DNA from 2 places in the Microbacterium sp. As-52 genome. Region 2 is predicted to be linked to the other one. Evidence: predicted binding sites of a transcription regulator. Region 2 holds the regulator's gene; the other holds the start of a gene.
The links. The regulator HrcA, encoded in region 2, represses chaperone genes, less so after heat shock. The targets are predictions, from matches to a motif close to TTNGCACTCGNNNNNNNCGAGTGCNAA.
Positions count from the first base shown of each region.

Region 1: a site for HrcA is predicted at 2,841-2,867, ahead of groES (co-chaperone GroES). Genes of this name have one in related genera too.

Region 1 covers NZ_CP188171.1:781,461-795,834, reverse strand. Annotated here, with positions in the region: gene ACLFA2_RS03805 (hypothetical protein) at 1-395, shown strand, start outside; gene ACLFA2_RS03800 (hypothetical protein) at 718-1,581, shown strand; gene ACLFA2_RS03795 (THUMP-like domain-containing protein) at 1,589-2,794, opposite strand; gene groES (co-chaperone GroES) at 2,953-3,249, shown strand; gene rarD (EamA family transporter RarD) at 3,428-4,357, shown strand; gene ACLFA2_RS03780 (ABC transporter substrate-binding protein) at 4,502-5,758, shown strand; gene ACLFA2_RS03775 (ABC transporter ATP-binding protein) at 5,851-6,624, opposite strand; gene ACLFA2_RS03770 (ABC transporter ATP-binding protein) at 6,621-7,589, opposite strand; gene ACLFA2_RS03765 (branched-chain amino acid ABC transporter permease) at 7,657-8,634, opposite strand; gene ACLFA2_RS03760 (branched-chain amino acid ABC transporter permease) at 8,640-9,923, opposite strand; gene guaB (IMP dehydrogenase) at 10,241-11,743, shown strand; gene ACLFA2_RS03750 (hypothetical protein) at 11,815-12,279, opposite strand; gene ACLFA2_RS03745 (DUF2277 domain-containing protein) at 12,433-12,747, shown strand; gene ACLFA2_RS03740 (response regulator) at 12,891-13,931, shown strand; gene ACLFA2_RS03735 (ATP-grasp domain-containing protein) at 13,931-14,374, shown strand, end outside.
Region 2 covers NZ_CP188171.1:124,687-139,060, reverse strand. Annotated here, with positions in the region: gene ACLFA2_RS00675 (alpha/beta fold hydrolase) at 1-63, opposite strand, end outside; gene ACLFA2_RS00670 (ABC transporter family substrate-binding protein) at 139-1,848, opposite strand; gene ACLFA2_RS00665 (ABC transporter ATP-binding protein) at 1,966-3,894, opposite strand; gene ACLFA2_RS00660 (ABC transporter permease) at 3,891-4,820, opposite strand; gene ACLFA2_RS00655 (ABC transporter permease) at 4,823-5,806, opposite strand; gene lepA (translation elongation factor 4) at 6,048-7,901, shown strand; gene ACLFA2_RS00645 (DUF1990 family protein) at 7,986-8,639, shown strand; gene hemW (radical SAM family heme chaperone HemW) at 8,639-9,856, shown strand; gene ACLFA2_RS00635 (carboxylesterase/lipase family protein) at 9,870-11,288, opposite strand; gene hrcA (heat-inducible transcriptional repressor HrcA) at 11,392-12,423, shown strand; gene dnaJ (molecular chaperone DnaJ) at 12,461-13,576, shown strand; gene ACLFA2_RS00620 (16S rRNA (uracil(1498)-N(3))-methyltransferase) at 13,579-14,307, shown strand.

The sequences.
Region 1 (14,374 bases), 660 kb from region 2:
TCGCCGTCCACACGTCGGAGTACGGCCCCGGCACCACCAACGGCGTCATCTACGAGAACGCCGAGGAGGCGGAGAAGGCGAAGCGGATCGCCGGGCAGGGGTTCGAGATCAACTCGCTCTGGGTCATCGGCTACGACGGAGAGGTGCCGGTGTGGACGGGGATGGAGCTCGAGGGCTTCCAGACCTGCCTGATCTACGACGGCTCGAACGACCGCTTCCCGCGCGTCTGCGCGGATGCACTCACGATGCAGGAGCAGGGTGCCACGCTGGTGCTGAACGTGCTCGACGATGCGAGCGGCGAGCTCGTGCGCCTCGAGCTTCCGACCGCGAGCAACGGGAACTCCTCTCTGACGATCAGGCGTGAGGGGGGTGCCGGCCGTGCAGGGGGAGGCTGACGCCGACGAGCTCCGCGCGCTCCGGCGCAGGGCCTACGCCCGCGACGGTGTGGTGACGGATGACGAGCTCCGGCGGTTGCGTGAGCTCGAGGACGCTCGACGATCCGCGATGTCGACGAGCACGCCGACTCCTGCGGAGCCACTCGCGGTGAGCATCGGCCCGGAGCGTCCTCTGTCTGAGTCTGAGCCGGTGGATGCGCCTGAGCCGGTGGATGCGCCTGAGCCTGAGCCTGAGCTTGAGCCTGCGCCTGAGTCTGAGCCGGTGGATGCGCCACGGTCATGGGGCGCGGTTCGCCGTGCCCTTCGGCGCTATCGGTGGGGCGTGTCGGCGCTCGCCGTCCTGCTTCTGGCGCTCGGTACCGCCATCGGTGGGGTCGTGTTCGCGCCACGAGACGGGAGCATCCCGCTCACGGCAGCGCAGCAGGAACGCCGAGAGGTGCTCGCCGCGGCCGACTTCGACCCCGGCTCGCTCCGTGCTGTCGCTCGGGACGAGGAGGCCCTGGCGTGGTACGCGACCAAGGACGACGGCAGCATCGTGTGCGTGATCCTCGATGCGGGCGAACAGTCGCAGTCGAACTGTCTGCCGGTCGCCGACACCGGACGCGGCCTGAGCGTGTCGTTTCCCGTGCCGCTCGCCGCGCCGGACGACGACCCGGACGGCGACCCGCGTGGCGTGGGGGGTGTGAACGCCACGATGCTCGTATCGACGACGGGGGAGCCGATGGTCGTGCTCCAGCACTGGTCGATGCCCTCCACGGCGCCCTCGCAGTTCGCGGGCGACGAGCGCACGCGGGCAGAGGAACTGGTGGATGAGGGGTTCGCGTTCACGATCGAGATCGTGGGCTACTTCCGCACGGCCCCGGTGTGGGTCGGGGACCGTCTCTCGGACGAGGGCGAGATCGAGAAGTGCCTCGTCGTCGACGCCGTCGATCTGACGGCGTGCGCATCTCTCGACGCGGCAGCGGAATCCGGGATCGAAGCGCGGATCGATGACGTCGACGGGGCTTCCGGCGGGGTCGTCGGCTCGTCGGTGCTCGAGGCGCGGTTCACGAGGTGGCAGACGCCCTATCTGACCATCACCGACGCGCCGGTGACCGGCGCGGAGCCGGGGGATACCGTCCGGGTCGACGCGCCTCCCGGTGACCCCATCGTGGTCGAGCCGCCGGGTCGCGACGCGGAGCGTTGAGCGGGGGTCAGTTCGCTGCGGGCACCCGGTCGGCGAGGATCGCGCGGCGCTGATCGCCGATGCGGGCCAGGATGAGTGTCGCCTCCTGGTCCCCACGCAGCGTGAGCTTCTTGCGGAAAGCGGCGGGATCCACGTCGACTCCGCGCTTCTTGATCTCCAGGCGCCCGATGCCCTGCGCCTGCAGGGCGGCGTTGATCGCCTTGGGGTGGGCCGGGAGGGTCTCGCGCACCCGGAAGGACTGCACGAAAGGACTCGTCAACGCCGCGTCGGAGGTCAGATAGGCGATGTGCTCGTCGAGCATCCCCGCCTCCAGGCTCCGGGCGACCTCGCCGATCAGCCGCGCACGGATCACGGCGCCGTCCGGTTCGTGCACGAACGCGCCGAGCTCGCGCACGGGTTCATCGGGGGCGTCCGCCGGCGCCGTCAGCTCGTGCGAGCGCTCGTCGCGGATCACGAGGGCCGCCCGCCGCACCCCTTCCCGGGCGAGCGCGCCGCTCCAGACGACCAGTTCGACCACGCTGCCGTCGGCACTGACCCACTGCGCCTCGGCGCCGACCGGCAGGGCGTCGCGGTCGTGCGCCGGTCCGAGCTTGATACCGGTCGGATGGTGAGCCGCCACCTCGAACGCCCAGTCCAGCGAGGGGGAGTAGTCGTCGGCCGAGACGCGCCGGGTCTCGCTGTGACCGGAAGTGCGTCTGGCCGGGTCCATCCAGACCGCGCTTCCCGGGTCCAGCGACGAGATGGCGTCTTCGGCCGTGCGATGGTCGACGACCGCGCTGTCGCCGAACGGGGCCAGGTTGTAGGCGGCGATCGCCGAGGTCACCTCGTCGGCATCGACGGCGCGCACATCGAGTCCGGCGCCGGCGAAGGCCAGGGCGTCACCGCCGATTCCGCAGCCGAGGTCGGCGACACGGGTGAAACCGGCGTGACGGATCCGCTGCGCATGCCGGGCTGCGACGCCCAGCCTCGTCGCCTGCTCCAGCCCCGCGCGGGTGAACAGCATGCGTGCGGCGAAGGGCCCGAACTTCGCGGTGGCCCTGGAGCGCAGGCGGGCCTGGCCGACGACGGCGGAGACCAGCTCGGGGGAGTGGCCGCCCGCGCGCAGCCGCGAGACGGTGCGGGCGACATCGGCGGTCGATTCGATGGGCCCGACCGCGTCGAGCAGTTCGAGACCGGCGGGGGTCAGCAGGGCGCGCAGCTCGGACATCTCCACCCGCTCAGCCTAATTGCCCGTGCGAGTCGTCGAACTGCGGCGCGCACTGGCACTCGCATTGCGTGAGTGCCAGCCGAGCGCCTAGACTGGATTAGCACTCTCGGGTTGAGAGTGCGAACAAGTCTTTCGTGTCAGCGTCAAGAAAGAAGAGGTAGACCGTGTCGGTTTCCATCAAGCCGCTCGAGGACCGCATCGTCATCAAGCAGGTCGAGGCCGAGCAGACCACCGCGAGTGGCCTGGTCATCCCCGACACCGCCAAGGAGAAGCCCCAGGAGGGCGAGGTCGTGGCGGTCGGCCCCGGCCGCATCGACGACAACGGCAACCGTGTTCCGCTCGACGTCGCCGTCGGCGACCGCGTGCTCTACAGCAAGTACGGCGGCACCGAGGTGAAGTTCGGCGCAGACGAGTTCCTCGTCCTGTCGGCCCGCGACGTCCTGGCGGTCGTCGTCCGCTGATCTGCGGAACCTGATTCCCGTCTCTCCTGAGGGGCGGGCAAGGTCATCGAAGGGGCCCGGATGCGTATCGCATCCGGGCCCCTTCTGCATCCGCCAGCGAGCGTCCGATTCCTGCCGAACTGCGATCGACGGGCCGGCGGCGCCGTTCGCGACGTCGCCGCGGGCATAGGGTTGTGCGGTGCCACCACAGACCACACGCGCCACGCAGACCGCCGGCGTCGCCTACGCCGGTGGGGCCTACCTCCTCTGGGGCGTGCTTCCCCTCTACTTCCTCCTTCTGGTGCCGACGGGGCCGTGGGAGGTCGTCGCCTGGCGCGTCCTGCTGTCGTTCGTCTTCTGCCTCCTGCTGCTCACGGTCATGCGCGGCTGGGCGGCGTTCGGCGTCATCATCCGGCAACCCCGGCTGCTGGGCTGGACGGCGCTCGCCGGGCTGCTGATCTACGTCAACTGGCAGGTGTTCCTGATCGGAACCCTCAGCGGCAACGTCGTCGAGACGAGTCTGGGCTACTTCATCAACCCCATCACGACCGTCCTGCTCGGCGTCTTCGTGCTGAAGGAGCGCATCCGCCGATTGCAGTGGGCGGCGATCGGCATCGCCGCGATCGCCGTCATCGTGATCGTCGTCGCCTACGGGGAGTTCCCGTGGATCGCGCTGTCACTCACCGCGTCCTTCGGGGTCTACGGACTCATCAAGAAGAAGATCGGCCCTGCCGTCGATGCGGTCAGCGGTCTGACACTGGAGTCGTTCTGGCTGATCCCCATCGCGGTGGTGCAGCTGATCGTCGTCGCACAGACCACGGGGATCACGATGGGGACGAACGGTTGGGCGCATGCGCTGCTGCTGGCCTTCGCCGGTGTCGCCACGGCCGTCCCGCTGCTGCTCTTCGCCGCGGGGACCCGACGCATCAACCTCACCGTGATCGGCATGATCCAGTTCATCACCCCCGTGATGCAGTTCCTCATCGGCGTCCTGGTGCTGCATGAGCCGATGCCGGCCGAACGCTGGGCGGGCTTCATCATCGTGTGGATCGCGATCGGCGTCTTCATCGTCGACCTGCTGCTCGCCGCGCGTCGGGGGCGCAGGATTCCCCGGGCCGAACCCGCCTGATCCCCGGATTCATCCGCCGAGGGACCGGGTGTCGGATCGTTAACGCACCGAGATACTTGCGACCCCTGTGCGCGGGACTCACGCCCTAGTGTTAGAGCACCCGATTGTGGCCACAATCCACGTTCAGTTACGCAAGGGAGCATCATGAACGCATTGAAGGGCTCGCGCACAGCGAAGGTCTTCGCCGGGATCGCACTGATCAGTGCATCCGCCATCGTCATCGCCGGCTGCAGCAGCACTCCGAGCTCGGAGAGCGGCGGCAGCGACAAGCCCGCCGCCGATCTGACGCTCAAGCTCGGTTCGCTGCTTCCGCAGACGGGTTCGCTGGCGTTCCTCGGCCCGCCCATGGAGTCCGGTGTCGGGCTCGCCGTCCAGGAGGTCAACGACGCCGCCGCCGGCGTCACGATCGACCTGACGGCCGAAGACGAGGGCGACACCGACACCAAGGCCTACGAGACGTCGATCACCAAGCTGCAGGGCGCGGGCGTCTCCGCCATCGTCGGCGCCGCGGCGTCGGGCGTCTCCAAGCTCATCCTCGACGGCAACGTGAGCGCAGGCATCCTGCAGATCTCGGCGTCGAACACGTCGCCCGACTTCACCACGTGGGATGACAACGGCCTGTACTTCCGCACCGCCCCCAGTGACCTGCTGCAGGGCGAGGTGCTCGGCAACCTGATCGCCGAGGACGGCGCGAAGACGCTCGGCATCATCTACCAGAACGACGCGTACGGCACCGGCCTCAACGACGCCATCACGAAGACGTTCGAGAGCACCGGCGGCGAGGTCGTCGAGTCGGTCTCGTTCAACGTGGGCGACGCGCAGTTCGACGCGCAGGTCGAGTCGATCAAGGCGCAGAACCCCGACGCGGTCGCGATCGTGTCGTTCGACCAGTTCAAGACCATCGCACCGCTGCTGGTGAACGCCGGCATCTCGGCCGACAAGTTCTACATGGTCGACGGCAACCTGTCCGACTACGGCACGGAGATCCCGGTCTCGCTCGAGGGCGCGCAGGGAACCAAGGCCGGTCCTGCGCTCGCGGATGACTTCACCTCGCGTCTGCAGGACTACTGGACCGGCGAGGGCAACCCCGAGGTCAAGGACTTCACCTACGCGGCTGAGGCATACGACGCCGTCATCCTCGTGGCTCTGGCGTCGCTGGCGGCGGGCTCCACCGAGGGCGCGGACATCGCGGCCAAGATGCAGGAGGTCTCGGGCGGTTCCGGCGACGGCAAGAAGTGCACCAGTTTCGCCGAGTGCGCCAAGATCATCAACGACGGCGGCACGGCCGACTACGACGGCTACTCCGGCGACATCACCTTCGATGAGGCCGGCGACCCGCAGGGCGCATCGATCGGCATCTACAAGTACGGTGCCGACAACATGATCACCCGCACCAACTGATCAGACGATCACATGACGAAGGCCCCGGATCCGATCCGGGGCCTTTGTCGTGTGATGTCCTGTCGTGGTGTCGCCGCGTCGGCGTCGGCGGTTCAGGCCGCGTCGGTGCCGAGCGTTCCGAGGTAGAGACCGATCACCTTCGGGTCGTTCAGCAGATCCCGACCGGTGCCCTCGTGGGCATCCTTGCCCTGGTCGAGCACATACCCGCGGTCGCAGATCTGCAGGCAGCGTCGGGCGTTCTGCTCCACCATGATCGTCGTGACGCCGGCCTTGTTGATGTCGGACACCCGGATGAACGCGTCATCCTGACGCACGGGGGAGAGACCTGCCGACGGCTCGTCGAGCAGCAGAACCGACGGGTCCATCATCAGCGCGCGCGACATCGCGACCATCTGCCGCTCGCCGCCGGAGAGGGAGCCTGCGCGCTGCTTCAGCCGCTTTCCCAACTCGGCGAAGATGCCGGTCACGAATTCGAGCCGCTCCGTGTAGATCTTGGGGTTCTGGTAGAGCCCCATCTGCAGGTTCTCCTCGATCGAGAGAGAGGGGAAGACGTTGTTCGTCTGCGGAACGAAGGCGACCCCGCGCCGGACGAGCTTGTCGGCCTTCAGGCCCACGATGCTCTCGCCCTTCACCGTGATGTCGCCGCTGCGTACGTTCACCAGACCGAAGATGGCCTTCAGCAGGGTCGACTTGCCGGCGCCGTTCGGGCCGATGATCCCGATCAGTTCCCCCTGGCGGGCGATGAGGTTCGCACCGTTGAGGATGTTCACTCCGGGGAGGTATCCGGCATGGACATCGGTCAGCTCGACGACGACGTCGTCCTGCGGCACGGCCTGCGGTGCGTTGGTCGGCGTCTCCGCGCTCATGCGCTGCCCTTCCCCTCGGTCCCGGAGACCGGATCGCTCGCTTCGAGCTCGGCCTCCGCTTCTGCTTCGATCTTCTCGCGGAGTCTGACCGCCGCGGCGTCCTCGAGCACGGGGATGCGCCCGGTGACCGCTCCCAGGTCGAGGTCCTGATGCGCACCGAGGTAGGCATCGACGACCGCCGGGTTCTCCATGACCTCGTCGGGAGGCCCTTCCGCGACGACGCGGCCCTCGGCCATCACGATCACCCAGTCCGCGATGTGGCGGACCATGTGCATGTCGTGCTCGACGAAGAGCACGGTCATCCCCTGCTCCTTCAAGTCGAGGATGTGGTCGAGAAGCGATTGTGTGAGGGCGGGATTGACGCCGGCCATCGGCTCGTCGAGCATCACCAGCGTCGGATCGCTCATCAGCGCTCTGGCCATCTCGAGGAGCTTGCGCTGACCGCCCGAGAGCGACGCGGCGAAGTCCTTCTCCTTGGCGTCGAGCTTGAAGCGTGTCAGCAGTTCCCGTGCCTTGCCTTCGATCTCGGTGTCCTGTGCGCGCCAGAGGAAGGGGAACAGGCTCGACCAGAAGCCCTCGCCGCGCTGATGCGGAGCACCGAGCTTCATGTTCTCGAGGACGGTCAGCAGCGAGAGCGACTTGGTCAGCTGGAACGTGCGCACCTGCCCCATCCTGGCCACCTTGAACGACGGCACTCCGGAGAGGCTGGTGCCGTCGAACGACCAGGTGCCGCTGTTGGGCTTGTCGAATCCGCAGAGCAGGTTGAAGAGCGTCGTCTTGCCCGCGCCGTTCGGGCCGATCAGAGCGGTGATCGCGCCACGGGGCACTTCGAGGTGATCGACGTCGACGGCGGTCAGGCCACCGAAACGACGCTGGACCGCGTCGACGACGAGGATCGGATCCACCTTGGCGACGCCGGGCTTGACCTCTCCCTTGGTCAGGCCGGTCGTCTTCGGGCGGCGGATGCTCCCCGTGGACGGCGCAGCCGTCGCGGCGTCATCGCCGGGGCCGGGGACCTGTTCGGGGGTCAGTTCATTTGACAAAGGTCATCTCCCTCTTGTCGCCGAGGATGCCCTGGGGGCGGAAGATCACGAGCAGCATGAGCGCGATGCCGACGAAGACGAACACCAGCGTCGATGCCTGGCTGTCGGACATCGGCAGCAGCCCTGCTTTCGCCATCGAGGGGAGCAGGTTGGCCATGAAGGCGAACACCACCCAGAACAGCACCGCACCAAGCGTGGGCCCGAACACCGTGGCCGCGCCGCCGAGAAGGAGGATGGTCCACAGGAAGAACGTCAGCGACGTCGAGTAGCTGCCGGGGACGACCGCGGAGGGGAGCACGAAGATGATCCCGCCCGCGGCGCCGATCACACCACCCACCACGAGCGCCTGCATCTTGTAGGCGAAGACGTTCTTGCCGAGCGACCGCACCGCGTCCTCGTCCTCGCGGATGCCCTTGAGCACACGACCCCACGGGCTGCGCATCAGCGCCCACACCAGGAGGATGGCGACCGCCAGGACGATCACGCCGAAGACGCGGTTCCAGAGATCGTTCGCGCTGTACATCCAGGGGCCGAACCCGTAGGTGCCCGTGGGGATGGGGTTCGCATCGCGGAATCCGCCGTTGTACTGCGCGAGGCCGTCGGCGCTGTTGGTCCATTCGTCGAACAGCTGCGTCGTGAACAGGAGGCGGACGATCTCACCGGCCGCGATCGTCGCGATCGCGAGATAGTCGGCACGCAGGCGCAGCGTCGGGATGCCCAGGAGGACGGCGAAGAACGCGCCGCCGAGCAGACCGATGAGCATGCCGATCCACCAGGGCAGGCCGAAGCTCAGCACCGAGATGGCGTAGCCGTAGCCGCCGATGGCCATGAAGGCGGCCATGCCGAAGTTGAGCAGACCCGCGTATCCGAAGTGCACGGCGAGGCCGGTCGCCGCGAGGGCGTAGGCGATCGTGACCGGGCTGAACAGGTAGACGGCCGTGTTCGAGAAGATGCTTCCGAAGTCCATGGTGATCAGCCCAGCCTTTCCCTGCGTCCGAGCAGACCCTGCGGTCTCACGAGGAGGATGACGATGAGCACCACGAGGGCGCTCGCATACTTCAGGTCCGACGGGATCCAGAGGGTCGAGACCTCGACCGCGATGCCGACGATGAGGGAGCCGACGAGGGCGCCGAACGCCGTGCCGAGACCGCCCAGCGTGATGGCGGCGAAGATCAGCAGCAGCATCTGCATGCCCATGTCCCACTTCACACCCGGGCGGAAGTAGGCCCAGAGGATGCCGGAGATCGCGGCCAGTGTTCCGGAGAGGATCCAGACATAGCGGATGACCCTGTCGACGTCGATGCCCGAGGCAGCGGCGAGCTGGGGGTTGTCGGAGATCGCTCGCGTCGCCTTGCCGATCCGCGTGCGTGTCAGGAAGAACGCCACCGCCAGGATCACGACGATGCTCACGCCCATCGCGATCATGTCGATGTAGGACAGCGAGATCGGACCGAACTGGATCGGCGTGGGGCTGGCGCCGGGGAGCTGGTACGTGCCTCCGCCGATGATGAACTGGAATGCGTAGCGGAGGGCCAGGGAGAGTCCGATGCTCACGATCATGAGCTGGACGACACCGAGCCCACGTCGCCGCAGCGGACGCCAGATCCCCGCATCCAGCGCCCAGCCGAACAGGCCGCCGCCGATGACGGCCGCGGCGATGCCGAGCCAGAGCGGGAGATGCCAGAACGTGGTCGTGACCAGGGCGACGAGACCGCCCCACGTCACCATCTCCGCGTGCGCGAAGTTCGACAACCGGGTGGTGCCGTAGATGAGCGCGGCACCCATCGAGGCGAGTGCGAGCAGGAGACCGAAGTTCAGGCCGCCGACCAGTCGCGAGAGCAGCTGGTCGATGAAGGAGACCGTGACCCGCTGGCCCTCGCCGAGGAACAGATTCATGATCTTGGTCCCGGTGAGACCGAACTCGACCTCGAAGGAGGCTGTCGTCCCCGCGATCGGCTGCGTTCCCTCCGGCAACTGGGTCGCGTCGACGATCACGCCCTCGGGCAGGGTCGACTCATCGACCGTCAGGGTGTACTTCTCCTTCTCGGGCACGTAGAGACGCCATTTGCCTTCGGCGTCGGTCTCGGTCTCACCCTTGAAGCCCTTGCCTTCGATGGACATGACGACGCCTTCGACAGGTTGATCGTCGAAGGTGACGACACCGGCGAAGTAGAACTCCGTGACCTCCTGCCCGTCGTCCGTCGTCTCGGCCGAAGCCGATGAGGGGGGTAGGAACACGAACGCGGTGAGCGCCATGAGGATAGCGAGCAGCGCGACCACCCAGGGGCGCTTTCGCTGCACGGCGATTGTTGTGGGTCCCACGCAACCTCCACTTTGAGTGCTGTGTCTCCGCGGTGTCGGGTCGACCGCGGGGATGGACGACGCACTTGAGCGTAATGCGCGATCGGCGATTCGCCTACGGTCCCTGCCAACAGTCCGGTAACGACGGGGCTCTGGGAATGTTCTCGGGCGTGTCTCGCTTAGAATCTTCATACGGGCCGCGGCCCCGCACCGGCCGACGTCGACCACCCCCTCGCACTCGGACATGCGCGACTCGCGCAGAAGGAGAATCCATGGAACAGCACGATCCCTTCGGCTTCGTCGGACTGACGTACGATGACGTGCTGTTGCTCCCCGGGCACACCGACGTGATCCCCAGCGAGGCCGACACCTCGTCGCGGATCACGCGCCGCATCTCGGTCGCCACCCCGCTGCTGTCGAGCGCGATGGACACGGTCACCGAATCCCGCATGGCGATCGCCATGGCCCGTGAGGGCGGCATCGGCATCCTGCACCGTAACCTCTCCATCGCCGACCAGGCCGCGCACGTCGACCGCGTCAAGCGCAGCGAGTCGGGCATGATCACCGACCCCATCACGACGACGCAGGATGCGACCGTCGAAGAAGTCGACAACCTCTGCGCGAAGTACCGCATCTCCGGTCTTCCGGTGGTCGACGACGAAGGAAAGCTGGTCGGCATCATCACGAACCGCGACATGCGGTTCGTCTCGGGCTTCGAGCGTCAGACCACCTTCGTCAAGGACGTCATGACGCGGGAGAACCTCGTGACCGCTCCCGTCGGCGTCGCCGCGGGCGAGGTCATCGCGCTGTTCGCCAAGCACCGTGTCGAGAAGCTGCCGCTCATCGACGGCGACGGCAAGCTCGCCGGCCTCATCACGATCAAGGACTTCGACAAGAGCGAGAAGTACCCGCTCGCCACCAAGGACGACCAGGGCCGCCTGCGCGTCGGTGCCGCCATCGGCTTCTTCGGCGATGCCTGGGAGCGTGCGGAGGCGCTGCGCGACGCCGGTGTCGACGTGCTCGTTGTCGACACCGCCAACGGGCAGTCGCAGGGCGTCATCGACCTCGTCCGCCGTCTCAAGGCCGACACCTCGTTCGAGCACATCGACATCATCGGCGGCAACGTCGCGACCCGCGAGGGCGCCCAAGCGCTGGTCGACGCGGGCGTCGACGCCGTCAAGGTCGGTGTCGGTCCCGGGTCCATCTGCACCACGCGCGTCGTCGCCGGTGTGGGCGTCCCGCAGGTCACCGCGGTCTACGAGGCGTCGCTCGCCGCGCGTCCCGCGGGGGTTCCGGTGATCGCCGACGGCGGACTGCAGTACTCGGGTGACATCGCCAAGGCCCTGGTCGCCGGTGCCGACGCCGTGATGCTCGGCTCGCTCCTGGCCGGAACCGACGAGTCCCCGGGCGAGATCGTCTTCCAGTCCGGCAAGCAGTTCAAGCAGTACCGCGGCATGGGCTCGCTGGGCGCCATGCAGACCCGTGGCAAGCAGACCTCGTACTCCAAGGACCGCTACTTCCAGGCCGACGTCCCCAGCGACGACAAGCTGATCCCCGAGGGCATCGAGGGGCAGGTGCCGTACCGCGGTCCGCTCTCCGCCGTGGCCTATCAGCTGGTCGGCGGACTGCGTCAGTCGATGTTCTACGTCGGCGCGCGCACCATCGAAGAGCTCAAGACGCGTGGCAAGTTCGTGCGCATCACCTCGGCGGGGCTCAAGGAGTCGCACCCGCACGACGTGCAGATCGTGGTCGAGGCGCCGAACTACAAGAAGTAGCCGCCACAGACGACGAGAGGGACCGGATGCGTGTCGCATCCGGTCCCTCTCGTCTTCTCGTCGGGGGTGGCTCAGCCGCACCGGTAGGTGACGCCGTCGACCTCCCATACGCCGGTGCCCAGCTCGGCACACATGCCGATGAGGCCGGCGATGACCGTCGCGAACAGGATGATCCCGATGATGCCGGCGATGGTCAGGATCGCGCCGATGATGATGCCGGCGATCGCGAGTCCCTTCGGCTGCCCCGCCTTGCCGAGCTTCACGACGGCGACGATGCTCAGGATGAGGCCGATCGGTGCAGCCACGAACGCGAGGACGAGGCCGACGATGGACAGCACGCGTCCAGGAGGGGTCGGTTCCGGCTGCGGATACGCGGGTGCTGCGGGAGCCGGGTATCCGGAGGCGGGTGCCGCGCCCGGAGCGGTATCCCAGGTCGGTGCCGAGGCGGGCGGAGGCGGAGTGGGGGCGGCTGCCGGCGGCGGCACCGGGTTCGAGGAGTCGGGCGCTGGCGGTTCGGGGAACGGGGGGTTGGTCATGTGCTTTCCTGTCGACGAGGCGGGAGGGAACGCACGGGCGGTCCCGGTTGCCCCCGAGCGTAGCGACCGCCCCACGACCGCACCATCCCCTCCGCGCCGTGGACCTCCGGTCGGCCTCTTCCGTCTGCGTGCGGGGCGGCGTAGCGTTCCGGTATGTGTCGGAACATCGTCCCGTTGAACAACCTCGAACCCGCAGCGACCGATGAGGAATGCCACGACGCCGCCCTGCAGTTCGTGCGCAAGATCGCCGGGACCACGACCCCGTCGAGAGCCAACCAGCCGGCGTTCGACAGCGCCGTCGGTGAGATCGCCGTGGTCGTCAGCCGGCTCCTGAGCGAGCTCGTCACCACGGCGCCGCCGAAGAATCGCGAAGACGAAGCGGCGAAGAGGCGGGCCCGATCCGCTGAGCGGTACGAGGCGATCCGGGTCTTCCAGGAGGAGAAGCGCGCGGCCCGCGCCGGAGCGTAGGAGAGGCGCCGTCGCCAGGACGGTGCCGTATGCCAGAATCGACATACCCCGCTCGACTTTCCCTGCGGACCCGGTGTTGAAGGGCATCGAGATCGCGTGACCGACCCCCATCGGTCAGGGAACCTCCCCAAGGAGAGCTGTACATGGAGGAATCCCCTCGCGTTCTCGTCGTCGATGACGATCCGGACGTCGCCCTGCTCGTGAAGACCGTGCTCGAGCGGCGAGCCGGCTGCATCGTCGACGTCGCCGAAGACGGCCGTTCGGCTGTGGAGCGCGTCGCCGAAGTGCGTCCGGACGTCGTCGTCACCGACATCGAGATGCCGGGACTCAACGGGCTCGAACTGCTCGCCGAGTTGCGGAAGACGGTTCCCTCGGTTCCGGTCGTGGTGATGACCGCCCACGTCTCGGTGGAGTACGCCGTCTCTGCTCTGCGGGCGCAGGCGGATGAGTTCCTCACCAAGCCGCTCGACAACGGCAAGCTCGTGGAGGCGGTCACCCGTCTCGTCGAAGAGGGGCGGCGACGCCGTGAAGAGGCGCGCAAGCTCGAGCGGGTGCTCGCGATCGGTGCGCACCCCGACGACGTCGAGATCGGCGTCGGCGGGCTGCTCGCGGCGCACGCCGCGGCTCACGATGAGATCACCATCCTCACGCTCTCCCGCGGGGCCAGAGGGGGCGACGCCGACAGCCGTCAGAACGAATCCCTGGCCGCGGCCGACATGTTGGGCGCCCGTCTGTTCCTGAAGGACCTCGTCGACACGGAGATCTCCGGAGGCGGCTCCACGGTGCGGATCATCGAAGAGGTCGTGCAGGAGATCCAGCCGACGATCGTCTACACGCATTCGAGTCACGACCGCCATCAGGATCACCGCGCCGTGAGCGAGGCCACCATCGTCGCGACGCGGCGCGTGGGCACCGTTGCCTGCTACCAGAGCCCGTCCTCCACGATCGACTTCCGTCCCACGAGGTTCGTGCGCATCGACCACTACCTCGACGAGAAGCTGCGGCTGCTGGAGCGCTTCGGATCGCAGACCGCGAGCCGCGACTACCTGGCGCCCGAGTTCGTCACCGCAACGGCCCGGTACTGGTCGAGGTTCGGCGGAGGCACCGCGGTCGAACCTCTCGAAGTGGTCCGCGAGACCGCCGAGTTCATCGGCGCCCACGAACTCACGCGACGGGAGAGCTGATGACCAAGCGGGTGCTGGTGACCGGTGCCGGGGGACCGGCAGGAGTGGCGGTGATCCGGTCGCTGCTGCGCCGATCCGATCTGACCGTGTTCGCCGCCGACATGGACGGCTGGGCGAGCGGCATCTACCTGGTTCCACCGGCGCAGCGGCGTCTGGTGCCGCCGGGAAGGGACGCCGACTTCGTACCGGCGATCGCCCGCCTGGCCGCGGAAGACGGCCTCGACCTGGTGATCTCGACCGTCGACGTCGAGCTCATCGCGCTCGCCGAGCGTCGGGAGGAGCTGGCCCCCGCTGTCCTGGCCGCTCCGTCGGCGGACACCCTGAACACCGCGCTCGACAAGCTCGCGCTCGCCGAGCGCTGCGCGCCGACCGGACACACCCCGCGCACGGTTCTCGCCGGACGTGACGCCGAGGCCGTCGACTGGGAGTTCCCGGTCTTCGCC
Region 2 (14,374 bases):
CTGGGACCGCCACATGGTGGCGGACGTGCGGATACCGTGCACGAAGACGATCTGGACGCTCACGGGTTCAGCATAAGGAAAGCGGGGCCGGTGGATGAACCACCGACCCCGCTTCGACACCATGTGTGTCAGAGAGTGTTACTTCTCCCAGCCGACATTCTCGACCGGCTGGATGCCGAACAGGTCCAGACCGACGTAGGGCTCGGGCGTGAGGTTCGCCAGGCCTTCCTTGACGGTGTAGATCTGCGGGCCGTTGTACAGCGGGATGAGGCCCCAGCGCTTGTAGATCTCCGGCTCGAGCTTCATCGCGGCAGCGGTCTGCGCCTCGGGGTCCGACTGCGACTCGACCTTGTCCTTGATCTCGGCGTCGAGTTCGGCGTCACCGACACCCGACAGGTTGAGACCCGAGTCCGAGCAGTACAGCTGGCAGAACCAGGCGGCACCGAACGGGTCGGAGGAGGTGAAGCGGAGTCCGGAGACATCCCAGTTCTTCGACGTGTAGTCGTCGGAGAACTGGCTGGCGGGGCGGACCTCGACCTTGACGTCGATGCCGACCTCCTTCTCCTGGGCCTGCAGCGACTGCGCGAGAGCCTTCTGCGTGGCGGAGTCGCTCCAGATCGGGTACACGACGGAGAGCTTGACGCCGTCCTTCTCGCGGATACCGTCGGAGCCTTCCTTCCAGCCGGCCTCGTCGAGGAGCTTCTTGGCACCCTCGACATCGAACTTCCAGCCTGCGGCCTTCATCGAGTCCTCGTAGCCGGGCTGGAACGAGAAGAGCGTCAGCGAGCCCGCCGGGTCTTCCTGGTAGCCGAGGCCGTTCCAGGCGATCTGCTTCTGCTGGTCGATGTTGATGGCCTTGAAGAACGCTTCACGGACCTTGACGTCCTCGAACTGCGGCTTGGTCGAGTCGACCTGCAGGATGGTGTTGGCGGTCTGCTGTGCGCGATAGACCTTCGCGCCGTCGACGTCCTTGACCTGGTCGATGAGCTCCTGGGAACCCGTCTCGACCATGTCGACCTCGCCGTTCTTGAAGGCGTTGACGCCGGCCTGGGCGTCCATGCCGGTCATGGTGACCTCGTCGAGGAGCGGCGCGTCGCCCCACCACTCGGGGTTCGGCTTGAACGAGATGTAGCCCTTGTTGGCGTCGAACTCGTTGACCGTGTACGGGCCAGCGCCCCACTCGGGGTGCGGGTTGCTGATCATGGCCTCGTTGAAGGTCGTCGGGTCAGCGAGAGCCGGGTGGATGACGCCGCCGTTGAACGGCATCTGCGGCCAGGCGAACTCGCCCTTGAACGTGACGATGGCGGTCTTCGCCGTGTCGCCCTGTTCGACGGATTCGATCTCCTTGTAGCCGTCGGTCGCGTTCGGGTTGAAGCCCTCGTCGTACGAGCGGTTGGCCTTCCAGGTGGCGTCGATGGCAGTCCAGTCCATGTCGGTGCCATCGTTCCAGTGCGCCTCATCGGTGAACGTGAAGGTCAGGACCGTCTTGCCGTCCTTCACCTCGTTCTTCCACTCGGAGAGGTAGTTGTCGTTCTTGTACTGCGTGCCATCCGGCTTCATGAGGATGATCTGCGGCATGTACCACGCGGCGATGCGTGCGGTGTCGGCGCTGCCGTCGCTGTTGAACGAGTTCAGCTGCGTCGGAACCTCGCGGATCGCGAAGTTGACCGTGCCGCCCTCCTTGAGGTTCTCACGAGGCTGCGGGTTGTAGTTCGCCATCTCGACGTCGGTCGTCTCGCCGGCGTCGCCCTTGTCGCCACTGCCGGTGTTACCGGCAGCGCACCCGCTGAGCGCGAGTGCGAAAGCGCCGGTGAGTGCCAGCGCTCCCATCAGCTTGTACTGCTTCATGGTGCTCCTTTCGCCTTGCGGCGTGTCATAAGGGGAGAATAGTTCGCCGGATCCGCGAATGTCCGGGCGGCGAGTGAATATCGGCTAACCGTTATCGGACGGTGATCCGTGATCTGTTCATGAGGCCGCAGGCCGCGCTGTCACCGTGGCGGGATCGAACACGATCCGCTCACGCGTGCGCTCGATGTCGGGGTCCGGGACCGGGATCGCGGACAGCAGCGCCTTCGTGTAAGGGTGCTGTGGGTTGTCGAAGACATCGTCGACATCGCCGTGCTCGACGAAGTCGCCGAGGTACATCACCGCGACCCGGTCGGCGATGTGCCGGACGACCGAGAGGTCGTGCGCCACGAAGAGGTACGACAGCCCGAGCTTGACCTTGAGATCGTCGAGCAGGTTGATCACACCGGCCTGGATCGACACGTCGAGCGCGGAGACCGGCTCGTCGAGCACCAGGATCTTGGGGTTGGTCGACAGTGCCCTGGCGATGCCGATGCGCTGACGCTGGCCTCCGGAGAAAGCCTGCGGGAAGCGATCGCTGTGCGCCGGGTTGAGTCCGACGAGGTCCATCAGCTCCTTCACACGGCGGTGCGCCTCGGCCTTCGGGGTACCGATCGCCGAGAGCGGCTCCGAGATGATGTCCGCGACCGTCATACGCGGATCGAGCGCTCCCATCGGGTCCTGGAACACGATCTGGATGTCGCGGCGCAGCGCCCGCTCCACCTTGTGGCTGTGGATGTCGTTGACGCTCGTTCCCGCGATGACGATGTCGCCGTCGGTCTGCTTCACCATGTCCATGATCTGCAGCAGCGTCGTCGTCTTGCCGGAGCCGGATTCACCGACGATGGCCAAGGTCTCACCCTCGCGCACGTCGAAGCTGATGCCCTTGATCGCGTGCACCTCGCCGACCTTCCGCTTCAGGAACGCGCCCTTGAGCAGAGGGAAGGTCTTGGTGAGGTTCTTCACCTCGAGGGTGATGGGGCGTTCTTCACGGGGGAGTCGCGTCAGGGCGCTCTCCGGTGCCTCGCGCACCGGATACACGGGAAGACCGCCGAGCAGGCCGCCGTCGGTGATCTCGTTCGCACGGATGCAGGCCGCACGGTGCTCTTCGCCGCCACCGGTCAGCACGGGAAGAAGCTCCGGCTCGCGGGTGCGGCACGCGTCCATGACGATGGGGCAGCGGTCCGCGAACGGGCACGCGTCCGGAAGATTGATCAGCAGCGGCGGGTTGCCCTTGATCGGGGTGAGCGGTTCCTTCTCGGCCTTGTCCACGCGGGGAATCGCGCCGAGGAGACCGATCGAGTACGGCATCCGGGTCTGGTGGAACAGCTCGCGCACGGGCGCCTGCTCGACGGGCTTGCCGGCATACATGACCATCACGTCGTCGGCCGTTCGGGCGACGACACCCATGTCGTGGGTGATCATCATGACGGCGGCACCCGTCTCGGCCTGCGCCTTCTCGATGAGGTCGAGGATCTGCGCCTGGATCGTGACGTCGAGAGCCGTGGTGGGCTCGTCCGCGATGATCAGCTTCGGATCGTTCGCCATCGCGATCGCGATCACGACGCGCTGGCGCATGCCGCCCGAGAACTCGTGCGGGAACGACTTCATCCGCTTCTCGGGCTCGGTGATGCCCACCAGCTTGAGAAGGTCGATCGAGCGTGCGGTCGCCTCCTTGATGCTGAGGTTGCGGTGCACGGTCAACGCCTCGATCAGCTGAGCGCCGATCGTGTACACCGGCGTCAGAGACGTGAGCGGGTCCTGGAAGACCATCGAGATCCCGTTGCCGCGGATGGCAGAGAGCTGCGTGTCGGTCTTGCCGAGAAGTTCCTGGCCGTCGAACACGATGGAGCCGGTGACCTTGGCGTTCTCGTCGAGGAGGCCCATGACGGCGAGCGAGGTGACGGACTTGCCCGACCCGGACTCGCCGACGATGCCGAGGGTCTTTCCCGCCTCGAGGTCGAAGGAGACGCCGCGGACGGCGTCGACGCGGCCGGCCTCGGACGCGAAGCTGACCCGGAGGTCGCGGACGGAGAGTACGGGGCTCATGCGCGGCCTCCTGCAGCCGAAGTGGGATCGAGGGCATCGCGCAGTCCATCGGCGATGAGCGCCATCGATACGGTCAGCAGCGTGAGGATCAGTGCGGGGAAATAGAACAGCCACGGCGAGCTGACGATGGACGAGCTGCCCTCGCCGATCAACGAGCCGAGCGACACATCGGGGATCTTCACGCCGAAGCCGATGAACGACAACCCGGTCTCGGTCGTGACCGCCGCGACGATGCCGAGGGTGAAGTTGATCACCAGCAGCGAGCCGATGTTCGGAATGAGGTGACGCGTCACGATGCGCAGTCCCCGGACACCCATGTACCGAGCGGCCTGGACGTACTCGCGCTCACGCAGCGACAGGGTCATGGTCCAGATGATCCTCGCGGGGAAGAACCAGCTGACGAAAATCATCACGAACGCGATGACCCACCACACGCCGCCGGAGTCGTTCGAGATGATCGACAGCAGGAGGAAGGTCGGCACCACCATCATGAAGTGGATCACCAGGAGAGCGATGCGCTCGAACCAGCCGCCGAAGTACGCGGCCGCGGTCCCGACGAGCGCCGAGAGGATCGTCGTGCCCACCGAGACGGTGATCGCGATCATGAGGGAGCGTTGCAGGCCGATGGCGGTCTGCGTGTAGGTGTCGTTGCCAGCCCCGTTGGTGCCGAACCAGTGCGCAGCGGACGGCGGCTGGCTCAGGGCGAGGAAGTCCATGCTGTCGACGGCGTACGGCGACAGGAGCGGTCCGAGCGTCGAGAAGAGGATCAGCACGAAGAGAACGACGACGCCGCCCACTGCCGGCTTGTTGCGCATGAACCGGCGGGTGTAGAGCGTCCACTTGGACAGCGACTTTCCCGAGGCGCGGTCGGCGGTCGGCGGCACGGCCGGCGGCTCGACCAGGGGATCGATCATATCGGTGGTCATTTTCAGCTCACCCTCACTCGCGGGTCGAGAACGACGACGACGATGTCGGCGAGCACCGCGCCGATCGCCGTCAGCACGGCGCCGAACGCGGCGACGGCGACGACGCCGTTGATGTCGTTGTTGTTGATGGTGTCGAGGAAGTACCGCCCCATGCCCTGCCAGGCGAAGATGCGCTCGGTCAGGATCGCGCCGGTGAAGATCGTCGGGATCGTGAAGGCGACCTGCGTCGCGACAGGGATGAGCGACGTCCGCAGGGCGTGCTTGCGGATCGCCTGAGACTTGGTCAAGCCCTTCGCGCGCGCCGTGCGCACGTAGTCGGCGTTGATGTTGTCGAGCAGGAGCGAACGCTGCAGGAAGTGGTACTGGGCGTAGCCGACGATCACGAGCGCGATCGTGGGCAGCGTCAGGTGCTGCAGCGTGTCGACCAGGACGGGGAAGAAGCCGGTGACACCGGGACTCGAGGAGCCTGTCACGTAGAAGATGCGGACGCCGGTCCACTCGTTGAGCGAGATCGCGAGAAGGACGACGGCGAGGCCCGCGACGATGATGTTCACGTTCATCGTGATGATCGAGGTCGCCTGACCGATGCGGTCGGCGAGCTTGTACTGACGAGAAGCGGTGTAGACGCCCAGCCAGATGCCGAGCACTGCGGCGATGATCGTGGCGCCGAGGACGAGCTCCGCGCTGATCCACATGCGGTAGGAGACCTGCTCGTTGACGGACTGACCGGTCGGGCTCACACCCCAGTCCCAGCGGAACAGGATGCTGCTGAACCAGTTCCACCACCGCTCGATCAGGGGAACGGTGTCGCTGAGGTTGCGCGGGGTGAGGACGTTGTCGATCTGCTCAGGCGAGAGCGGGGGACGCCGTCCCACGTAATTGCTGCGCGGATCGAGGAAGCCCCACGCCAGGAAGAACGTGAGATTCGTGGCGACCACGATCATCAGCAGCCAGCCGAGTGCTCGGCGCAGGAGGTACTTGATCAAAAGGGGTCAGTCTTTCTCTTCTACAGACGCGCTCGGGATCTGCCGACGCAACGCTGAGTCAGTTGGATACACAATCGCCATCCACCGAACTCTGCGATGCGACGACCATCACGGGGTATGTGACGGAGTCTTATCGCTTGCGGGATCCGGTGTCACGGATTTTCCCTGGCAACTTCGGGAGACTATCACCGGTATGGCCGAATCGGGGATTAGCCTCCCCTGACCGTACAATCGAGTGGACATGTCCCCACGCGCTCTCACCCCTCTTCAGCCTGCTGCGACGCCGGCTGCGCAGATCCGTAATTTCTGTATCATCGCCCACATCGACCACGGCAAGTCGACGCTCGCCGATCGCATGCTCCAGATCACCGGAGTCGTCTCCGATCGCGACATGCGCGCGCAGTACCTCGACCGCATGGATATCGAGCGTGAGCGCGGCATCACCATCAAGAGCCAGGCGGTCAGGATGCCGTGGGAACTCGATGGCCAGACCGTCGCGCTGAACATGATCGACACGCCCGGCCACGTCGACTTCACGTACGAGGTCTCGCGTTCGCTCGCGGCCTGCGAGGGAGCGATCCTGCTCGTCGACGCGGCACAGGGCATCGAGGCGCAGACGCTCGCGAACCTCTACCTCGCGCTCGAGAACGACCTCCACATCATCCCGGTGCTGAACAAGATCGATCTGCCGGCCGCCGACCCGGAGAAGTACGCGAAGGAGCTGGCCTCGCTCATCGGCGGCAAGCCCGAGGATGTCCTTCGCGTCTCCGGCAAGACCGGCGTCGGCGTCGAGGATCTGCTCGACCGACTGGTGCAGGAGATCCCCGCCCCGACCGGGGACGCGGATGCTCCGGCCCGCGCGATGATCTTCGACTCCGTGTACGACGCCTACCGCGGAGTGGTCACGTACGTACGCATGGTGGACGGCAGCCTCTCGCCGCGCGAGCGCATCCAGATGATGTCGACCGGCGCGAACCACGAGGCGCTCGAGGTGGGCGTGTCGAGCCCAGAACCGACTCCGACCAAGGGACTCGGCGTCGGAGAGGTGGGCTATCTCATCACCGGTGTGAAGGACGTGCGTCAGTCGAAGGTCGGTGACACGATCACCACGTCCCGGAAGCCGGCCTCCGAGGCCCTTCCCGGTTACACCGACCCGAAGCCGATGGTCTTCTCGGGCCTGTACCCGATCGACGGCAGCGACTATGCGGAGCTGCGCGAGGCGCTCGACAAGCTGAAGCTCTCCGACGCCTCGCTCGTCTACGAGCCGGAGACCTCGGTCGCGCTCGGCTTCGGCTTCCGTTGCGGGTTCCTCGGGCTGCTGCACCTCGAGATCATCACCGAGCGTCTGGCCCGCGAGTTCAACCTCGACCTCATCACGACAGCGCCCAGCGTGATCTACGAGGTGCTCACGAGCGACACCGGCGAGACGGTCACCGTCACCAACCCCAGCGAGTACCCGGACGGGCGCATCGGCTCGGTGTCGGAGCCGATGGTCAAGGCCGCGATCCTGCTGCCGAAGGACTACGTCGGCACCGTGATGGAGCTGTGCCAGTCGCGCCGCGGAACGCTGCTCGGCATGGAGTACTTCTCGGAGGAGCGCGTCGAGCTGCGCTACAACATGCCCCTCGGCGAGATCGTGTTCGACTTCTTCGACCAGCTGAAGTCGAAGACCCAGGGCTACGCGTCGCTCGACTACGAACCGTCCGGTCAGCAGGAGGCCGACCTCGTCAAGGTCGACATCCTTCTCCAGGGCGAGAAGGTCGACGCCTTCAGCTCGATCGTGCACCGCGACAAGGCCTACGCCTACGGCACGATGATGGCAGAGCGCCTGCGCAAGCTCATCCCTCGCCAGCAGTTCGAGGTGCCGATCCAGGCGGCGATCGGTGCGCGCATCATCGCCCGCGAGACCATCCGTGCGATCCGCAAGGATGTGCTCGCCAAGTGCTACGGCGGTGACATCACCCGCAAGCGCAAGCTTCTCGAGAAGCAGAAGGAGGGCAAGAAGCGCATGAAGATGGTCGGCCGCGTCGAGGTCCCTCAGGAGGCGTTCATCGCCGCGCTCTCGGGCGACGTCGAAGGCAAGGACAAGAAGTAGCGACGTCTGATCGCGCCCTGGGATGTGACGTCCCGCGGCGCGTGGGGGGTGTTCGCTCAGGTAACGCGAAGTAGGGTGGAAGTCATGCGGCGCGGGACTTTCCGAGACGACACGGTGGACTATGCGGCCGTGGGTGCGACCCATGCGCCCGACCTGATGCAGTACCCACCGGAGCGCAGCATCCCGGCGGAGGAATCCTGGCGCATCGGCAGTGGGGTCGAACGGTTCCAGACGGCTGGCGAAGCGCTTCTGTCGTGGACGGCGCAGCGTGCGGCCGGCCTCTCGGTCGAGGACGTGCGACCCGCGCCGGGACCTGCCTACGCCGGAGTGAGCTTCGACGCGGAAGGCAACCCGATCGCTCCGAGCAAGCGAGACGTCGAGCCGCGGTACGACGCCGAGGGGATGCCGTTCGTCGGGGCGGGGATGACCCTGCACCTTCGCGGACGCGTCGCCGGCATGCGCGCCGATTCCGAGCTGCGCGTGATCTCCGTCACCGAGGAGACCCGACGTGTCGGGTTCGTCCTGGGCACGGTCGGCGGATCGGTCGTCAGCGGCGAGGAGTCGTTCGACGTGGACTGGCGTGAAGACAACGACGAGGTGTGGTTCACCGTCCGGGCCTTCGATGCGCCCAACGGTCTTCTCTACCGCACGATTCCCGCGCTCGTGAAGCGTCGTCGTCGTGAGCTCTTCGCACGCTACCTCCGGGCGATCTCTCCGCTCTACGCGACCCCGCTCTGATGGCGGGACCGCTTCCCCTCGGAGATCCCGCGCCAGCGGACGGGCGCCTGCCGTCCGACCTCGCGATCGACACGGCCGTTCCGTTCTCGGCATACCTGCACATTCCGTTCTGCACGGTGCGCTGCGGGTACTGCGACTTCAACACGTACACATCCACCGAGCTGCGCGGGGCGAAGCAGGAGGACTACGCGTCCACGTTGATCTCCGAGATCGCCCTCGCCCGTCGTGTGCTGGACGACGCCGGGGCACGGCGGCCGATGGACACGGTCTTCTTCGGTGGAGGTACGCCCACCCTTCTTCCCGCGGGTGACCTCGCACGCATGCTCGACGCGGCGACCGACGCGTTCGGCCTGGCCGAGGGTGCGGAGGTCACGGTGGAGGCGAACCCCGACACCGTGACACCTGAGGTGGCCCGCATTCTCGCGGATGCCGGGGTGACGAGGATGTCGGTGGGGATGCAGTCCGCCGTTCCCCACGTGCTCGCCGCGCTCGATCGCACCCATCGCCCCGAGAACGTGCGCACCGCTGTCGCCGCCGCGAAGGATGCAGGTCTCGCCGTGAGCGTCGATCTGATCTACGGCGCACCGGGGGAGTCGCTCTCCGACTGGGAGGCCTCTCTCGATGCTGCCCTCGCGCTCGAACCCGATCACATCTCCGCGTACGCGCTCATCATCGAGGACGGTACGAAGCTGGCCCGCCAGATCCGCCGCGGCGAGGTGCCGACGCCGGACGACGACCTGCAGGCCGACATGTACGAGCTCGCCGATGCGCGCCTGGCCGACGGTGGCTTCGACTGGTACGAGGTGAGCAACTGGGCGCGCACGCCTGATCGCCGGTCGCGGCACAACCTCGCGTACTGGCGGGGGAGCGACTGGTGGGGCTTCGGTCCTGGTGCGCACAGCCACGTCGCCGGCCTGCGGTGGTGGAACGTGAAGCACCCGGCCGCGTACGCGCAGCGTCTCTCGGCATCCGAGTCTCCGGCAGCCGGCACCGAGCGCCCGGACGAGGAGTCGCGCACGCTCGAGCGCATCCTGCTGCTCAGTCGTATCCGTGAGGGCATCGCCGTCGACGACGTGCCGAGTGCGAACCGGAGCAGGGTCGCCGGGCTCATGGCCGACGGGCTCGTCGACCCCGTTGCAGCGCTGCAGGGGCGCATCCAACTGACACTGCGGGGCCGTCTTCTCGCGGATGCCGTGGTCCGCCAGCTGACCGACTGATTCCTTCTCGGAATCATCCGGGAAGCAGATCCATGCCCGCTGTCCGCCGCTGCGTCACCGTCGCGCTGTCCGCATCGAAGACACGCGTCCGGCGGTCCGGCCCATAGGCGGGCCACCCGGGGTCTCCGGCGGTCGCGAACCCGACCCAGGCGGCGTTCATCTCGGCGGCGAGCCGGCGCGGAGCATCGGGACCCGCCAGTCGCTCGGCCTCGGCATCATCGAGCCGATCGAACACGAACCCGAGCTCGAGTGCGTGGGCCGCCCGCAGGTCACGCACCGGACTCGGCCAGGCGAACTCGTAGACGTAGGTCGTGTCCGGGTGGGCCGCCGCCACACGGCTGAGGGGCGCACGCAGCATCATGTCCGTGACGAGCTGCCCGAAGATCTCCCCGGTGATCGCGTCGGGGAATGCGGATCGGTACGCGGTCACCGCGCGCCGGGGGATGCGTGACAGCAGCCGTGCGGCCTGCAGCTTCATCCCGCCGATGGCGGCCAGCGCCTCCGGCGGGAACCAGAGCCGATACTCGTCGGTGTTGCTGCCGATGAGGAGCGGGGTGTCGATCTCCCCGAGCACCTCATGCGGCGAGCGGGGAAGGCTCTCGGCGTCGATCGCGAACTGGAACCCCGGTGCCCCGCCGAGGGGTGACGATCCCGCCGATTGCGCCGTGCGTGCGTCCAGCAGCTGGTCGGGTGTCAGCGCGGCGAAGGCCTCACGGTCGGCCCGCACACCGAGTCGCTTCGCGATCTGCGCGGTCACTCTTCCTGCCTTCCGCGCGGTCTGGGCGCGAAGTGGGCCGGACTCGATGATCGCGCGGCTGATCAGTTCACGGGAGGTGTCCCGCGCGAGGAGACCGGCCACGATCGCGCCACCGGCCGACTCGCCCATGGCGGTGATCTGCGCCGAGTCGCCGCCGAACGCCTGGACCTCTCGGTGCACCCACTCCAAAGCGGCGGCGGCATCGCGCAGGCCGAGATTCCGCGGGGCGCCGTCCAGCACCGAGAAGCCCTCCGAACCGAGTCGGTAGTTGATCGAGACGAAGACGAGGCCTGCCGCGGCGAACACGGTGCCGTCGTACAGCGGCAGCGCGGCGGTCCCTCGCTCGAGCGCGCCGCCGTGGATCCAGAGCAGGACGGGCGCGCCAGAGGCATCAGCGGGAGCCCACACGTTCGCGGTGAGGATGTCGTCGCCGTCGATGCGCACAGATCCCAGCAGCTCGCCGATCGCTCCGGCGTAGGGGACCTGGGGTGGTGTCGGCCCGAACTGCGTCGCCTCTCGCACGCCCTCCCAGGCCGGGACGGGTTGCGGTGCGCGGAAGCGGTTCTCCCCGAACGGCGCCTGGGCATAGGGAATGCCGAGGTAGCGGACCACCCCGGCCTCCTCGGTGCCGCGGACGAGGCCGTTCGACAGGGTGGCCTGGGGTGAGGTGGTCATGAGCGTCATCCTAGGGTCGTGCGTCCGCGGTACGGAGAATCCCGAGCTGCACGGGGTAGGATTGGCACTCTGAACGTCCGAGTGCCAGCGGAAGGGAAGGGCGATGGTCACAGAGCGAGGACTCCAGGTTCTCCGAGCGATCGTGCAGGACTACGTCGAGACCCACGAACCCGTCGGCAGCCGCTCCATCGTCGACCGGCACTCGTTCGGCGTCTCGGCGGCGACGATCCGCAACGACATGGCGCTGCTCGAGGACGAAGAGCTCATCACGGCTCCGCACACCTCGTCCGGCCGTGTGCCCACCGACAAGGGCTATCGCGTCTTCGTGAACCACCTCGCCCAGCTGCGACCGCTCTCGTCGGCTCAGCGCTCGGCGATCGAGTCCTTCCTCGGCGAGCCGGCCGACCTCGACGACCTGATGGCGCGAACGGTGCGGGTGCTGACACAGCTGACCGGCCAGGTCGCGCTCGCCCAGTACCCCTCGTTCGCCCGCGCGCATGTCACGCACGTCGAGCTGGTCGCGCTCGCGCCGAACCGGCTTCTGATCGTGCTCGTGACCGATGCCGGCGGGGTCTCGCAGCGTATGGCCGTCCTCCCGGAGCCGATCGACGACGCTGACATGGCTGTGCTGCGCGCACGGCTGTCCGCGTCGATCACCGGTCAGGGCATCGGGGAGGCATCCGATCGGCTGCAGGCGTTGCTGGTCGCCGAGGAGAAGCCCCAGGATGCCGTGCTGCGCACGCTTGCTGCGGTGATCGTCGACGAACTCGGAGGGTTCCGCCAGGAGCGGTTGGTGATGGCGGGAGCGGCGACCCTCGCGCGCCGGGAGCAGGACTTCCGCGGCAGCATCCACCCCCTCCTCGAAGCCATCGAGGAACAGGTGACGCTCCTGCGTCTGATGAGCGAGATGGTGACTGACGAGCACGGACTCGCCGCGAGCATCGGCACGGAGAACGCCCCGTTCGGCCTGGGCGAGGCGTCGATCGTCGCCAGCAACTACGCCGCCCCGAGCGGCACGGCGCGCGTCGGAGTGATGGGACCGACGCGCATGGACTACCCGAGCAACCTCGCCGCAGCGCGGGCCGTGGCCCGCTACCTGTCGCGGATGCTCGATGAAGACGAGGCCGGCCGCTGACGCGGTCGCCACCGAGACACACGCAAGAAAGGCGATTGTGGCGGACCACTATGAGGTTCTCGGGGTGTCCCGAGACGCTTCCACCGATGAGATCAAGAAGGCGTACCGGCGCCTCGCCCGGCAGCTGCACCCGGATGTGAACCCGGGAGAGGACGCGGCGGAGAAGTTCAAGCTCGTCACGCATGCGTACGACGTGCTCAGCGACGACGACTCCCGCCGGCGCTATGACATGGGCGGCGGAGACGGTGCGGCAGGGAACTTCGGCGGCTTCGGCGGTTTCGGCGACATCTTCGAGACGTTCTTCGGGGCCTCGCAGGGCGGCGGACGTGGCGCGCGTCCGCGTTCGCGTCGCGAGCGTGGCCAGGACGCCCTCGTCCGCGTGACCCTCGACCTCGGCGATGTGGTGTTCGGTGCGCACCGCGACATCGACGTCGACACCGCGGTGCTGTGCGAGACGTGTCAGGGATCCTGCTGCCAAGAGGGCACCTCTCCGGTCACCTGCGACATCTGCGGTGGCTCCGGTCACGTGCAGCGTCAGGTGCGCAGCCTGCTCGGCAACGTCGTGACCTCTCAGCCCTGCGGCACGTGCGAGGGCTACGGCACGACGATCCCTTACCCCTGCGGCACGTGCGGTGGCCAGGGCCGCGTGCGTTCGCGCCGTACCGTATCGCTCGACATCCCGGCCGGCGTCGAGACGGGGCTCCGTCTGCAGCTTCCCGGTTCCGGCGAGGTCGGCAAGGCGGGCGGACCGAACGGAGACCTGTACGTCGAGGTGACGGTCAACCCGCACGCGGCGTTCAGCCGTGAGGGGGACGACCTGCTCGCCACGCTCGAGGTGTCGATGACGGATGCGATCCTCGGCACGGAGACGAAGATCCAGGGACTGGACGGTGAGGTGGACCTCGAGATCCGTGCCGGTGTGCAGTCCGGCGACGTGCTCACGATCAAGGGCCGCGGCATCACGCCGCTCCGAGGGACTCAGCGCGGCGATCTGCGGGTCGGCGTGCAGGTGCTGACCCCGACCAGGTTGGACTCCGCGCAGCGGGCCCTGATCGAGGACTTCGCCAAGAAGACGAAGTCGCCGGAGCCCCAGCTCGCGCAGTTCCAACAGGGACTGTTCTCGAAGCTCCGCGACCGCTTCCGCAGCCACTGACCATGGCCCTGCATTTCCTCGTCGACTCGTCGACCGATGCCGGAGTCGGCGACATCGTGTCGTTGACCGGAGCCGAAGCCAAGCACGCGGCCGTCGTACGACGGCTTCGCGTCGGCGAGGCCGTCACGGTCGGCGACGGTGCCGGAGTGTGGTTGGCCGGTGTCGCCGAGGAGGTGTCGCCCGCTCGCGTCGACGTGCGCATCGCAGAGCGCGTCGAGCGTCCCGCGCCCCGTCCGCGGATCGTCCTGGTGCAGGCGCTCGCGAAGGGCGATCGCGATGAGCTCGCCGTACAGGCCGCGTGCGAGCTCGGCGTCGACGAGATCGTGCCCTGGCAGGCGAGTCGCAGCGTGTCGCGCTGGGAAGGTCCGAAGGCGGTGAAGGGGAGGGAGCGCTGGGCGAGCATCGTGCGCGAGGCCGCGAAGCAGGCGCACCGCGCGTGGGTCCCGGAGGTGGTCGCGCCGGTCTCGACGAAGCAGCTCGCCGAGCGCGTCAGCTCGCAGCGTGTTCTGCTCCTCGACCCGACGGCCCCCGTGCGGTTGTCCGAGATCGTGACGGACGGCCGTGACCTGGTGCTCGTCGTTGGGCCGGAAGGCGGGATCTCCGAAGAGGAGCTCCACCGCCTGACGGAGGCGGGGGCCGAGCGCGTGCTCCTGGGCGATACCGTGCTGCGCACCTCGACGGCAGGGCCTGCCGCGATCGCCGTGCTGTCGGTCGCACTCGGACGATGGTGAACGCGACTCGCCCGCCTGCCCACGCGCACCGGACTGCGAGCGTGCTGTGGTCAGTAGACTTGACGGC